One region of the Peribacillus sp. P4_B1 genome, then DNA from elsewhere that is predicted to be linked to it. Evidence: a T-box and tRNA genes for the amino acid it is inferred to sense, from the RefSeq annotation. Region 1 holds a T-box; the other holds one or more tRNA genes.
What was found. A T-box is a leader RNA that pairs with one kind of tRNA and senses whether it is charged. The one in region 1 lies ahead of ileS (isoleucine--tRNA ligase), so its partner is inferred to be a tRNA-Ile.
Positions count from the first base shown of each region.

Region 2: it has a tRNA-Ile gene. The T-box ahead of ileS (isoleucine--tRNA ligase) is inferred to sense a tRNA for this amino acid. The anticodon was not compared.

Region 1 is NZ_JBFUHM010000001.1:144,698-150,693, reverse strand. It holds gene AC1DVK_RS00730 (cell division protein SepF) at 1-301, shown strand, start outside; gene AC1DVK_RS00725 (YggT family protein) at 308-574, shown strand; gene AC1DVK_RS00720 (YlmH family RNA-binding protein) at 711-1,484, shown strand; gene AC1DVK_RS00715 (DivIVA domain-containing protein) at 1,570-2,085, shown strand; T-box leader at 2,149-2,391, shown strand; gene ileS (isoleucine--tRNA ligase) at 2,479-5,247, shown strand; gene lspA (signal peptidase II) at 5,470-5,940, shown strand; gene AC1DVK_RS00700 (RluA family pseudouridine synthase) at 5,933-5,996, shown strand, end outside.
Region 2 is NZ_JBFUHM010000010.1:37-6,032, reverse strand. It holds gene menD (2-succinyl-5-enolpyruvyl-6-hydroxy-3-cyclohexene-1-carboxylic-acid synthase) at 1-768, opposite strand, end outside; gene AC1DVK_RS07725 (isochorismate synthase) at 761-2,170, opposite strand; gene AC1DVK_RS07720 (1,4-dihydroxy-2-naphthoate polyprenyltransferase) at 2,469-3,389, shown strand; gene AC1DVK_RS07715 (TraR/DksA C4-type zinc finger protein) at 3,533-4,279, shown strand; tRNA gene AC1DVK_RS07710 (tRNA-Glu) at 4,321-4,392, opposite strand; tRNA gene AC1DVK_RS07705 (tRNA-Ser) at 4,396-4,486, opposite strand; tRNA gene AC1DVK_RS07700 (tRNA-Asn) at 4,488-4,562, opposite strand; tRNA gene AC1DVK_RS07695 (tRNA-Ile) at 4,575-4,651, opposite strand; tRNA gene AC1DVK_RS07690 (tRNA-Gly) at 4,657-4,730, opposite strand; tRNA gene AC1DVK_RS07685 (tRNA-His) at 4,735-4,810, opposite strand; tRNA gene AC1DVK_RS07680 (tRNA-Phe) at 4,826-4,901, opposite strand; tRNA gene AC1DVK_RS07675 (tRNA-Asp) at 4,924-4,999, opposite strand; tRNA gene AC1DVK_RS07670 (tRNA-Met) at 5,006-5,079, opposite strand; tRNA gene AC1DVK_RS07665 (tRNA-Ser) at 5,180-5,272, opposite strand; tRNA gene AC1DVK_RS07660 (tRNA-Ile) at 5,293-5,369, opposite strand; tRNA gene AC1DVK_RS07655 (tRNA-Met) at 5,380-5,456, opposite strand; tRNA gene AC1DVK_RS07650 (tRNA-Ala) at 5,485-5,560, opposite strand; tRNA gene AC1DVK_RS07645 (tRNA-Pro) at 5,578-5,654, opposite strand; tRNA gene AC1DVK_RS07640 (tRNA-Arg) at 5,665-5,741, opposite strand; tRNA gene AC1DVK_RS07635 (tRNA-Leu) at 5,751-5,839, opposite strand; tRNA gene AC1DVK_RS07630 (tRNA-Gly) at 5,852-5,926, opposite strand; tRNA gene AC1DVK_RS07625 (tRNA-Leu) at 5,935-5,996, opposite strand, start outside.

The DNA of each region.
Region 1 (5,996 bases):
TTTGCAAAGCGTACAGAAATCTTCTAAAGTAGTATTATTGGAGCCTCGAGCTTATGCAGAAGCCCAGGAGGTAGCTGACCATTTAAAAAATAGACGTGCAGTAGTTGTGAACCTTCAACGAATCCAGCATGATCAAGGAAAGCGAATCATCGATTTTCTAAGTGGGACTGTCTATGCAATCAGCGGGGACATCCAAAAAATCGGAACAGATATATTCTTATGTACCCCGGACAACGTCGATGTTTCCGGTAATATTACCGGCTTCGCCGCCGATGAGGAGTACGAAGAAGCGAGGTGGTAATGGTTAATGGGTTTAGTGCTTCAAGGTTTATATTATTTAATTGAAATTTATTCAATGGCATTAATCGTTTACATATTGATGTCATGGTTCCCCAACGCAAGGGAGACATCGATTGGTCAATTCCTGGAAAAGATTTGCGAACCGTATTTAGAACCGTTCAGAAAGTTCATACCGCCACTTGGCATGATTGATCTTTCACCGCTTGTGGCCCTGCTGGTGCTTAACTTTGCCAGCGGTTATGGAATCTATTACCTACAGACTTTAATAGGATGATCAACAACAATTAACCTGACATGCATATTACTACACAGTCGGAAAATTTCCGCCTGTGTAGTAGCAACGAAGAACAATTTAATCAATTCCTTATGATCGACCATTAATTTGATAACTAAGGAGCATTTATTCAATCATGAGTATTTATCAGCATTTCAGGCCGGAGGAAAAAGATTTTATTGATCAGGCAATGAATTGGATCGATCAGGTCAAGAATTCCTACGCTCCGAAACTATCTGATTTTCTTGATCCGCGCCAGCAGGAAATCCTTACTTCCTTATTAGGGAATGATCCGGATGCAAAACTGCAATTTAATGGCGGGAGCGATTTCGTAGAGCGAAAGCGTGTGCTCATTTACCCTGATTATTACTCTCCTGAACCATCGGATTTCAATATCTCCTTATACGATATCTCCTATCCAAAAAAGTTTGTTACGCTTGAACATAGGCAAATACTTGGAACCTTGATGTCACTAGGGGTAAAACGTGAAAAATTTGGTGATATAATAGTGACGGAGGAGCATATTCAATTTATCGCTGCCGGAGAGATGGATTCATACCTCACAGGAAACCTGGAGAAAATAGGTAGCGCTTCCGTTTCGATCAAAAGGCTTCCAATCGAGAATATCATCCAAGTTAATGAAAAATGGGATGAGCAAGTCACCACAGTCAGTTCCCTTAGGCTTGACAGTGTGCTATCGTCCGTCCTGAATATGTCCCGTCAAAAAACCCAGGCCTTGATAACATCAGGAAAAGTAAAGGTTAATTTCAAGCAAACGGAAAACGTCTCGGAAGAATGCCGTGAGGGTGATACACTTTCAATCAGAGGTTTTGGCAGATGTAAAATAGCTTCAATTGATGGGAAAACCAAGAAGGATAAGTGGAGAATCTCGTTAGGCAGACAAAAATAATTCAATATCAAGCAGGATTCATACATTTATTGTCGAATATAGAGTTTTAACATACTAGAGTAGAAACCGTTCTGGAGGTGCCGTAATGCCCTTAACCCCGATAGATATACATAACAAGGAATTTAACAAAGTATTTCGAGGGTATGATGAAGATGAAGTAAATGAATTTCTCGATCAGGTCATTAAGGATTATGAATTGATTTTGAGAGAGAAGAAAGAACTTGAGGATAAGCTGAACGAGACTTATGATCGTTTGGGACATTTTACGACAATCGAGGGTACACTTAATAAGTCGATTATTGTCGCACAAGAGGCAGCGGAAGAATTAAGGCGCAATGCCCAAAAAGAAGCGAAACTGATCATAAAGGAAGCAGAGAAAAATGCGGACCGGATCGTCAATGAGTCACTTGTGAAAGCAAGGAAAATAGCGATGGATATCGAAGATTTGAAAAAGCAATCCAAAGTATTCCGGACACGTTTTAAAATGCTTGTCGGAGCGCAGCTGGATTTGCTGGACAATGACGATTGGGACCACCTGCTGGATTATGAAGTAGATGCGACTGAAATAGAATTAAATGAGAAAGTGGAAGAGGAAATTTAAACGATTCCTTGACTTTGAACACTTTTTTCGCATATAATTTTTTAACAATACTATTCATTATGACATTAGACGATGACAGGGAAAGTAAATTCTTCACACACTTATTTTTAGCGAACCGGGGATGGTGAAAGCCCGGAATAAGCGAAGATATTGAAGATCACCCTTGAGTTCTGAGTTGAACCTGCTTTTGCAGAAAGTAAATGAAGCGTTTCATTCACGTTACGAATGCTCGAGAGGTTGGATTCACTTTGTGAATCTTTCTAACCAGGGTGGTACCGCGGGAAGCAAAGCTTTCTCGTCCCTTTTTTAGGGATGAGAGGGCTTTTTATTTTGGCCGGATATCAAGTCATCGGTTCGAATGAATTTTTATAAAGATGGATGGAGGATTTTATAATGGAATACAAAGATACCTTATTGATGCCTAAAACTGAATTTCCAATGCGGGGGAATTTACCGAAACGTGAGCCGGAAATCCAAGAAAAATGGAATGAAATGAACATTTATAAAAAAGTGCAAGAACAAACGGAAGGACGGCCTTTATTCATTTTGCATGATGGACCACCATATGCTAACGGCGATATCCATATGGGCCATGCAATGAATAAGGTTTTAAAGGATTTCATTGTCCGATTTAAATCGATGAGCGGTTTTCAAGCACCGTATGTACCTGGCTGGGATACGCATGGGCTTCCAATCGAAACGGCATTGACAAAAAAAGGCGTGAAACGGAAAGAAATGAGCGTTGCCGAATTCAGAAAGCTTTGTGAAGAATATGCTTATGTTCAGATTAACAATCAACGTGAGCAGTTTAAGAGAATTGGGGTCCGTGGTGATTGGGATAATCCTTATATCACATTAAAGCCTGAATATGAAGCACAGCAAATCAAGGTCTTCGGTGAAATGGCGAAAAAAGGCTATATTTATAAAGGGAAAAAACCTGTTTACTGGTCTCCATCAAGTGAATCGGCCCTTGCCGAAGCTGAAATTGAGTATCAAGACAAACGTTCTGCATCGATCTATGTTGCTTTTGAAGTCACAGATGGCAAAGGTGTAATCGAAGAAGGCGTAAAGATCATCATCTGGACAACAACTCCTTGGACGATCCCGGCTAACCTTGGTATCTCATTGCATCCGCAATTAAATTACGTAGTAGTGGCTGTCGAAAATGAAAAATTCTTAATTGCCGAAGCGCTACTTGAATCGGTTACAGAAACTTTAGGCTGGGATAACCCGTCTATCTTGAAAACAGTAAAAGGGAGCGAGTTGGACCGCGCTGTTGCCAAACATCCTCTTTATGACCGCGAATCTTTAGTGATGTTGGGTGAGCACGTAACAACTGAAGCTGGTACGGGTTGTGTTCATACTGCACCTGGACATGGTGAAGATGACTTTATCATTGGGCAAAAATACGGCTTGGACGTACTTTGTCCTGTAGATGAAAAAGGGGTCATGACGGAAGAGGCAGGAGAATTTGCTGGATTATTTTATGATCAAGCGAATAAACCAATTACTGAAAAATTAACAGAAGCAGGCGCGTTATTGAACTTGACGTTCATTACACACTCTTATCCACATGACTGGCGGACGAAGAAACCAACGATCTTCCGTGCAACGGCACAATGGTTCGCCTCAATCAAAGACTTCCGCAGTGAACTTCTGGAAGCAATTGAAGAAACAAAATGGGTACCCGCTTGGGGTGAAACGCGCCTATTCAATATGGTCCGTGACCGCGGGGATTGGTGTATTTCCCGTCAACGTGCATGGGGCGTGCCAATTCCAGTCATTTATGCAGAAAATGGCGAGCCGATCATTACGGATGAAACCATCAACCATATTTCAAACCTATTCCGCGAACACGGTTCAAACATCTGGTTTGAGCGTGAAGCGAAAGATCTTCTGCCTGAAGGCTATACACATGAAGGCAGCCCGAATGGTATCTTTACAAAAGAAACGGATATCATGGATGTATGGTTCGACTCCGGTTCTTCTCATCAGGCAGTACTTGAAGAAAGAGATGACCTGCAGCGGCCTGCTGATCTTTATTTAGAAGGTTCCGATCAATACCGCGGCTGGTTTAACTCATCACTTTCAACAGGTGTTGCGGTCACAGGCAAAGCGCCATATAAAGGCGTGCTGAGCCACGGGTTCGCATTGGATGGCGAAGGTCGTAAAATGAGTAAGTCGATTGGGAACGTCGTCCTGCCATCTAAGGTCATGAACCAACTTGGTGCAGATATTTTACGCCTTTGGGTTGCTTCGGTGGATTACCAATCGGATGTCAGGGTTTCCGATCCTATTTTAAAACAAGTTTCTGAAGTGTACCGGAAAATCCGTAATACATTCCGCTTCTTGTTAGGGAACTTGGATGGATTCAATCCAGAAACCGATAAAGTGGCAGTCCAAGAATTACCTGAAGTCGACCGTTACATGCTAGTTAAATTGAATAAGCTGATCACACAATCGAAGCTAAGTTATGAAAATTATGAGTTTGCCACAATTTATAATATGGTCAATAATTTCTGCACACAGGATTTAAGTTCGTTCTACCTTGATTATGCGAAAGACATTCTTTATTGTGAAGCACCAAATGGAAAAGAGCGTTTGGCCATTCAAACGGTTCTTTACGAATCATTGGTCAGCTTAACGAAATTGGTGTCACCAATCCTCTCTCATACAGCTGATGAAGTATGGGCTTTCATTCCGGGAGTGACGGAAGAAAGTGTACAGTTGACATTGATGCCTAAGGAAATTTCCATCGATGATGCTGAAATCATTGAAGAAAAATGGACGGCGTTCATGAATGTCCGTGATAATGTACTGAAAGCATTAGAAGAAGCCCGGAACCAAAAAGTCATCGGAAAATCACTGAACGCAAAAGTGATGGTATATGTTAATGAAGAAACGAAGAATTTGCTCGATAGCATTAAGGAAAGCTTTGAACAGTTATTCATCGTTTCCGAATTTGAAATCGCTGGCAATGTTGCAAATGCCCCGGCAGAAGCGGTTAAACTTGAGGATATAGCGATCCTTGTTACAAAAGCAGAAGGTGAAACGTGTGAACGTTGCTGGAATGTTTCGAAAGAAGTAGGTCAAGTGGAAGAACATCCAACACTTTGCCCACGTTGTGCAACAGTCGTGAAGAAGCATTATGTGAATCAATAATTCCAAAAGGAAGGCCGGTCCCTTATTAAGGGACCGGCTTTTTTGTGGGAAAGAGAACAGAAAGGGCTGTAAGCATCCTACATTAGGGAATGTTGACTTTTTCTTCATTATCCAATATTATCCGTACTATAAAAAACAGACTTCTGTTTTTCGTATTAGTTATTATTTCTAGTTTATGCTACAATTCAAAAGTGAAGATTTGATTAGTTTGGGGGAAAAAGTGTGTTTTATTATTTAATAGCCCTTTTGGTCATAGCTTTCGATCAGCTGACAAAATGGATGATTGTGCAAAAAATGGAGTACGGAGAAAGCATTGAAATTATTGAAAACCTTCTATATATCACCTCGCATCGTAATCGTGGGGCAGCATGGGGAATTCTACAAGGTCAAATGTGGTTTTTCTACATCATCACCATCGCTGTCATTATTGGACTTGTCTATTATATTCAGAAGATGGCGAAGGAAAGCCGTTTGCTTGGAGTTGCACTTGCTCTCATGCTAGGCGGTGCGATTGGTAATTTCATCGATCGTGTTGCTCGTCAGGAAGTAGTGGATTTCGTTCATACCTATATTTTCAGCTACAGTTTCCCGGTATTTAATGTTGCTGATGCTTCGCTTTCAATTGGTGTCGGATTGCTCGTGATTCATATGTTTTTAGAAGAAAAAAAAGCTAAGGAGAAAGATAATGGATAAAAGGTTATACAGCATCGATGAAACACTAAAAGGAGTTAGGATTGATAAGGCTCTTT
Region 2 (5,996 bases), on a different contig from region 1:
AAGAGGGTCAGCCAATACCGGAAAAGCAAGTTTATCCGCTAATGCTTTGATTGCTTCCTTCATCCCTGGATGCGGTAATTCGCCACATACAATCATACCTTGCTTAGCTTGTGACAAAGTAGTTGCAACAGCATCTATTTGTGATGCGGACAGTGACCGTTCTCCACTATCAATCAACACTGCAGGCGTCATTTTATTTTGCCTATATCCCTTTGCTTGCTCCAGATCCGGAATCAATGGTTCTCGAAGCGGGAAATTCAAATGTACTGGCCCTGCAGGTTCAGTTGCCGCTGTAGCCACTGCCCTTGCACCGATCATCCTTGCATACCGCATCATCTCATCTGTACTTTCAGGAAGTGCCATTTCGACAAACCATTTTACTTGTCTCCCGTACAGATGAATTTGATCGATTGCCTGTGGGGCACCGACATCACGCAATTCATGCGGACGATCAGCGGTCAGCACTATTAGCGGCACTCTTGAATAGTAAGCCTCGATGACGGCAGGGTAAAAGTTTGCAGCCGCTGTACCGGATGTACAAAGAAGTCCGACAGGTTCTTTTAAGGCCTTAGCCAAACCCAGGGCAAAAAAAGAAGCCGAACGCTCATCCACATTAATATGAATTTCGATATCAGGATGTTCCACTAACAACAAAGCTAGGGGAGTGGATCGCGAACCTGGGCTCACAACCACATGCTTCATCCCATTTTGTGCCAGCTCATCGACAAATGAAGCAGCATACGCTGTCAATGCATCTCGGTCATTCATTAAGATTTCCTCCTAAAGCACTTAGCATCGGATTGAATTTAATCCCCGTTTCCCGGAACTCACTTTCGGGAGCCGAATCTTCAACTACGCCGCACCCCGCAAAGAGCGATGCCTCATTGTTCTGTATTAGGGCAGAACGTATCCCTACGGCGAATTCCCCATTTCCATACGTATCCACCCAGCCTAATGGTCCCGCATAAAAGCCGCGCTCAAGACCTTCCATTTCCCGAATCCGGACAACGGCCTTTTCTTTTGGAAGTCCGCCCATGGCGGGTGTAGGATGGAGATTCTCGACGAATTCAAAAATCGTGACACCTTCCTTGGATATACCGCGGACCGGTGTATACAAATGCTGGATATGACGGTTTTTCATAAGTTTCGGTTCGGCCGGGACCATTACCTTTTTACATACAGAATCAAAGGCATTTGATATCATCGACACGACATATTGGTGCTCTTGTAAATTCTTTTGGTCATGAAGCAATTCTTCACCAAGACAAACATCTTCTTGCTCATCTTTCCCTCGCCCCATCGATCCAGCAAGACAGGTAGAGAAAACTTCATTTCCCTGTTTCTTAATTAAACGTTCGGGAGTGGCACCGACAAAACAGTCACCACCAGCTTCCAAACTGAAAATATAGCTTAATGGCTGCTCAGCAATCAATTGCTCAAGCACTTTCCCTGAATCGATGGAACGCTCGAAAACAACTCGAAGCTCCCTTGCCAAAACAATCTTGTCGAGATCTGTCGTCTTGATTTCCTGAACAGCCTCTGCGACCGTCCGCTTCCATTCCTCAGGTTTGACTTCCTTCTGCAAAACCAAGGCATTAGGAACCAATCCAGTGCCGTCCAGGCTTTTGAAAAGGAAGGCTTCCCGTTCATTTATCATATCTATGAAGAGTTTTTCTGAATCATCAGGCGAACAAAGTAAGTTTGTCGTTAAGTAAGCTTGTTTCCCCACTTTTGAAAGCATGAAGGCAGGTATATAAAACAGGTTGTCCCCGAATTGATTCCAAAGGAGCGTACTGTTAGTTTCATAATCAAAAGAAAAGCCCCCAAACAGTAAAGGACCGGTCGCTTCTACATCGGTCAATCCCGTTTTGACAGCAGTATTCTGCAGTTTGATCCAGCTCTTTTCGACTTCTCTATAACGTTCGGCATTCGATGCCGCTTTGAGTTTCTTAACAGTGCCTAAACCGGTGATGGTTATTTCCTTTGCAGGGTCCTCCCAGAAAAAGCGTTCACCCGCGTACCGTTCTCTTCCAGCTTGATAAAATGAAAGGGGGTTGTTGCAATTAACTTTCTTAATATGACTGAATAGAACTTGATCATTCAAGTCCTTCGCCTTTTGTATAGCTGAAGCCAGTCCCTGAAACTGTTCAGTTTCTTCTGAGATAGCCAAGAAAATCCCCCCAAATGTACATTTTAAAAGCTTTTTAACCTATTTAAAGATACACCTCCCTTCAACCTCATGTCAATAAAACGCCCCTTTACCGAACGATTCATGCCTGCTTTTTTCCTTATTATATGAATCTTAGCGAATGAAGAGAAATATCCTTGATTTTGGAAGAGAATCTTCATGAAATCCAATTGACACACTTCCCCAGTTTTCCTACACTTATTAGGATAACCTTTTGTGCAACATTTCAATATTTGTTATAATTTCGAAAGAACCAATAATGATTTTGAGGAGAGAAATAATGCAAACAGAATACGACGGACTTCCCCTTAAACGGACCTGGAAGATTTGGTGGGAGTTAATTCGTCCACATACACTAACCGCAGCTTTTGTCCCAGTCTTACTTGGAACTGTGATTGCACTCTTGGAAGATGGAGTGAATTGGTTACTATTCGCTGCCATGATGATTGCAAGTATCCTGATTCAAGCTGCAACTAATTTATTCAATGAATACTATGATTTCAAGAGAGGCTTGGATACGGAGGAATCCGTAGGCATCGGTGGCGGGATCGTGCGTCATGGGATGACCCCAAAACTCATTATGACCTTGGCACTTGGCATGTATGCCATCGCCCTGATACTTGGAATCTATATCTGTGCCGCATCATCTTGGTGGCTTGCAGCAGTAGGACTGGTTTGCATGCTTGTTGGCTACCTTTATACAGGCGGTCCACTACCCATTTCATATACACCATTCGGGGAACTATTTTCTGGTTTGTTCATGGGCTTTTTGATCATCCTGATTGCCTTTTTCATCCAAACCGGTTATGTATCTTCAACAGCCATCTTAATTGCCATCCCTAGTGGAATATTGGTCGGGTTAATCAACTTATCCAATAACCTCCGTGACCACGATGGAGATAAGGCACATGGCCGCAAAACGATGCCTGTAGTGATGGGCAGGAAAAACGCCCTGACATTCATGGCAATCATGTTTGCCTTCTCTTATCTATGGCTGGTTGGATTAGTCCTTACTGGAAATGTAACAGCGTGGATTCTCCTAGCCTTCCTTAGCATCCCGAAAGCCATCGCCGCAGTCAAAGGATTCGTTGGTAAAACACAGCCGATCACGATGGTACCGGCAATGAAAGCAACGGCCCAAACGAACACCTTCTTTGGCTTACTTATGGCCATTGGTTTATTCATCAGCTATCTTATATAATTTTCAAGGACCGAGCTACCCGCTCAGTCCTTTTTTTATCTTCCGTTCCATTTTGTTTTCCTATACTCCGATTCGGGTAATAGATAATACAACCATCATAAAAATATAAAATGAGATATGGACTTTAGAAGGAGTGAATGGATATGGCAACGAAACAGCAAATGCATAAATTCAGAAAAGTACTGCTTCAAGAAAAAGCTGAACTTGGAAATAGGATTCAAAATGATGAACGATCCGTTCTTGATAAAAGCCAGACGGAATCTGTTGGGGAATTATCATCTTATGATAATCATCCTGCTGACCTTGGAACCGAATTATTCGAGATGGAACGGAACCAAGCACTTGATGAGCATGCACAATCTGAAATGGATAAAATAGAAGAAGCATTGAATGCCATAGAAGAGGGTTCGTATGGCCATTGTAAAACCTGCAATATAGAAATCCCTATCGATAGACTTGAAGCGATTCCAAGCACTCTCTACTGTGTCGAGCATGCCCCGGAACGACCAATTGCACAAGACCGACCGGTGGAAGAAGATATACTGATCCCATCCAAGGGTGATGATTTTGAAAATCGTCATGGAAATGAAATAGTTGATAAAGAAGATAGCTTTGGTGAAGTCGCCAAATTCGGTACATCCGAAACGCCATCTGATTACACAGGTGATCATGACAATTATAGTGGTCTTTATAAAACCGAAGGTGATACGAATGGATTTCCTGAAGACTATGAAGGATTTGCCGCAAATGATATCGAAGGGGAAAATAGGGTGAATATGCCGAACAAAAAGCAAAAGCTATATGAAAATACACTAGATGAAGGGAATGATTCCCGTCTTGGAGACATTCCCTATAATCAAAAGGATAATTATATCAACGAAAAAAAATGAAAAAAAGAAGCATACATGTATGTATGCTTCCCTTTTTGTTATGACCCGTACGGGATTCGAACCCGTGTTACCGCCGTGAAAGGGCGGTGTCTTAACCGCTTGACCAACGGGCCAAATGGCGGAGAAGGAGGGATTTGAACCCTCGCGCCGCTCGCGCGACCTACACCCTTAGCAGGGGCGCCTCTTCAGCCTCTTGAGTACTTCCCCATGGCTCCGCAGGTAGGACTCGAACCTACGACCGTTCGGTTAACAGCCGAATGCTCTACCACTGAGCTACTGCGGAACAATATGAATATGGTGGGCCTAAATGGACTCGAACCATCGACCTCACGCTTATCAGGCGTGCGCTCTAACCAGCTGAGCTATAGGCCCATATTTGGAGCGGGTGAAGGGAATCGAACCCTCATCATCAGCTTGGAAGGCTGAGGTTTTACCACTAAACTACACCCGCGAAATGGGGCGACTGATGGGAATCGAACCCACGAATGCCTGAACCACAATCAGGTGCGTTAACCACTTCGCCACAACCGCCGTAATATTAAAATATGGTGGCTCAGGACGGAATCGAACCGCCGACACAAGGATTTTCAGTCCTTTGCTCTACCGACTGAGCTACTGAGCCACAAATGTACTAAATTTAAAAATGGCGGTCCCGACGGGAATCGAACCCGCGATCTCCTGCGTGACAGGCAGGCATGTTAACCGCTACACCACGGGACCTAATAATTGCGGGGACAGGATTTGAACCTGCGACCTTCGGGTTATGAGCCCGACGAGCTACCGGACTGCTCCACCCCGCGACGGTAATAATGAAACGATTTGCATCAAGTTTTCGTGTATATCGTTTCTTCGCTTCCTTATGTAAGGTTGTTTCAAAACAACTTGCTGCTTTTGAAAAAATGGAGGAGGTAGAGGGATTCGAACCCCCGCGGGATTTGACTCCCCTGTCGGTTTTCAAGACCGATCCCTTCAGCCGAACTTGGGTATACCTCCACGGCTTTTAAAAATGCATATGGTGGACCTTGTAGGACTCGAACCTACGACCGGACGGTTATGAGCCGTCTGCTCTAACCAGCTGAGCTAAAGGTCCTTATATTTATTGGTAGCGGCGGAGGGGATCGAACCCCCGACCTCACGGGTATGAACCGTACGCTCTAGCCAGCTGAGCTACACCGCCAATATAATATAAGTATCTGATTGAAAAATGGTGGAGCCTAGCGGGATCGAACCGCTGACCTCCTGCGTGCAAGGCAGGCGCTCTCCCAGCTGAGCTAAGGCCCCATTCATTAAAAATCACGTGGTCGGGAAGACAGGATTCGAACCTGCGACCCCTTGGTCCCAAACCAAGTGCTCTACCAAGCTGAGCTACTTCCCGCAAAAAAACATGGTGCGCCCGGCGGGAGTCGAACCTACAACCTTCTGATTCGTAGTCAGATGCTCTATCCAATTGAGCTACGGGCGCATATTAAGATGGTGCCGAGGACCGGAATCGAACCGGTACGGTAGTCACCTACCGCAGGATTTTAAGTCCTGTGCGTCTGCCAGTTCCGCCACCCCGGCACATACGAAAAGTGGAGCGGAAGACGGGATTCGAACCCGCGACCCCAACCTTGGCAAGGTTGTATTCTACCACTGAACTACTTCCGCATGAAAGATGCGGGTGAAGGGACTTGAACCCCCACGCCTTGCGGCGCCAGATCCTAAGTCTGGTGCGTCT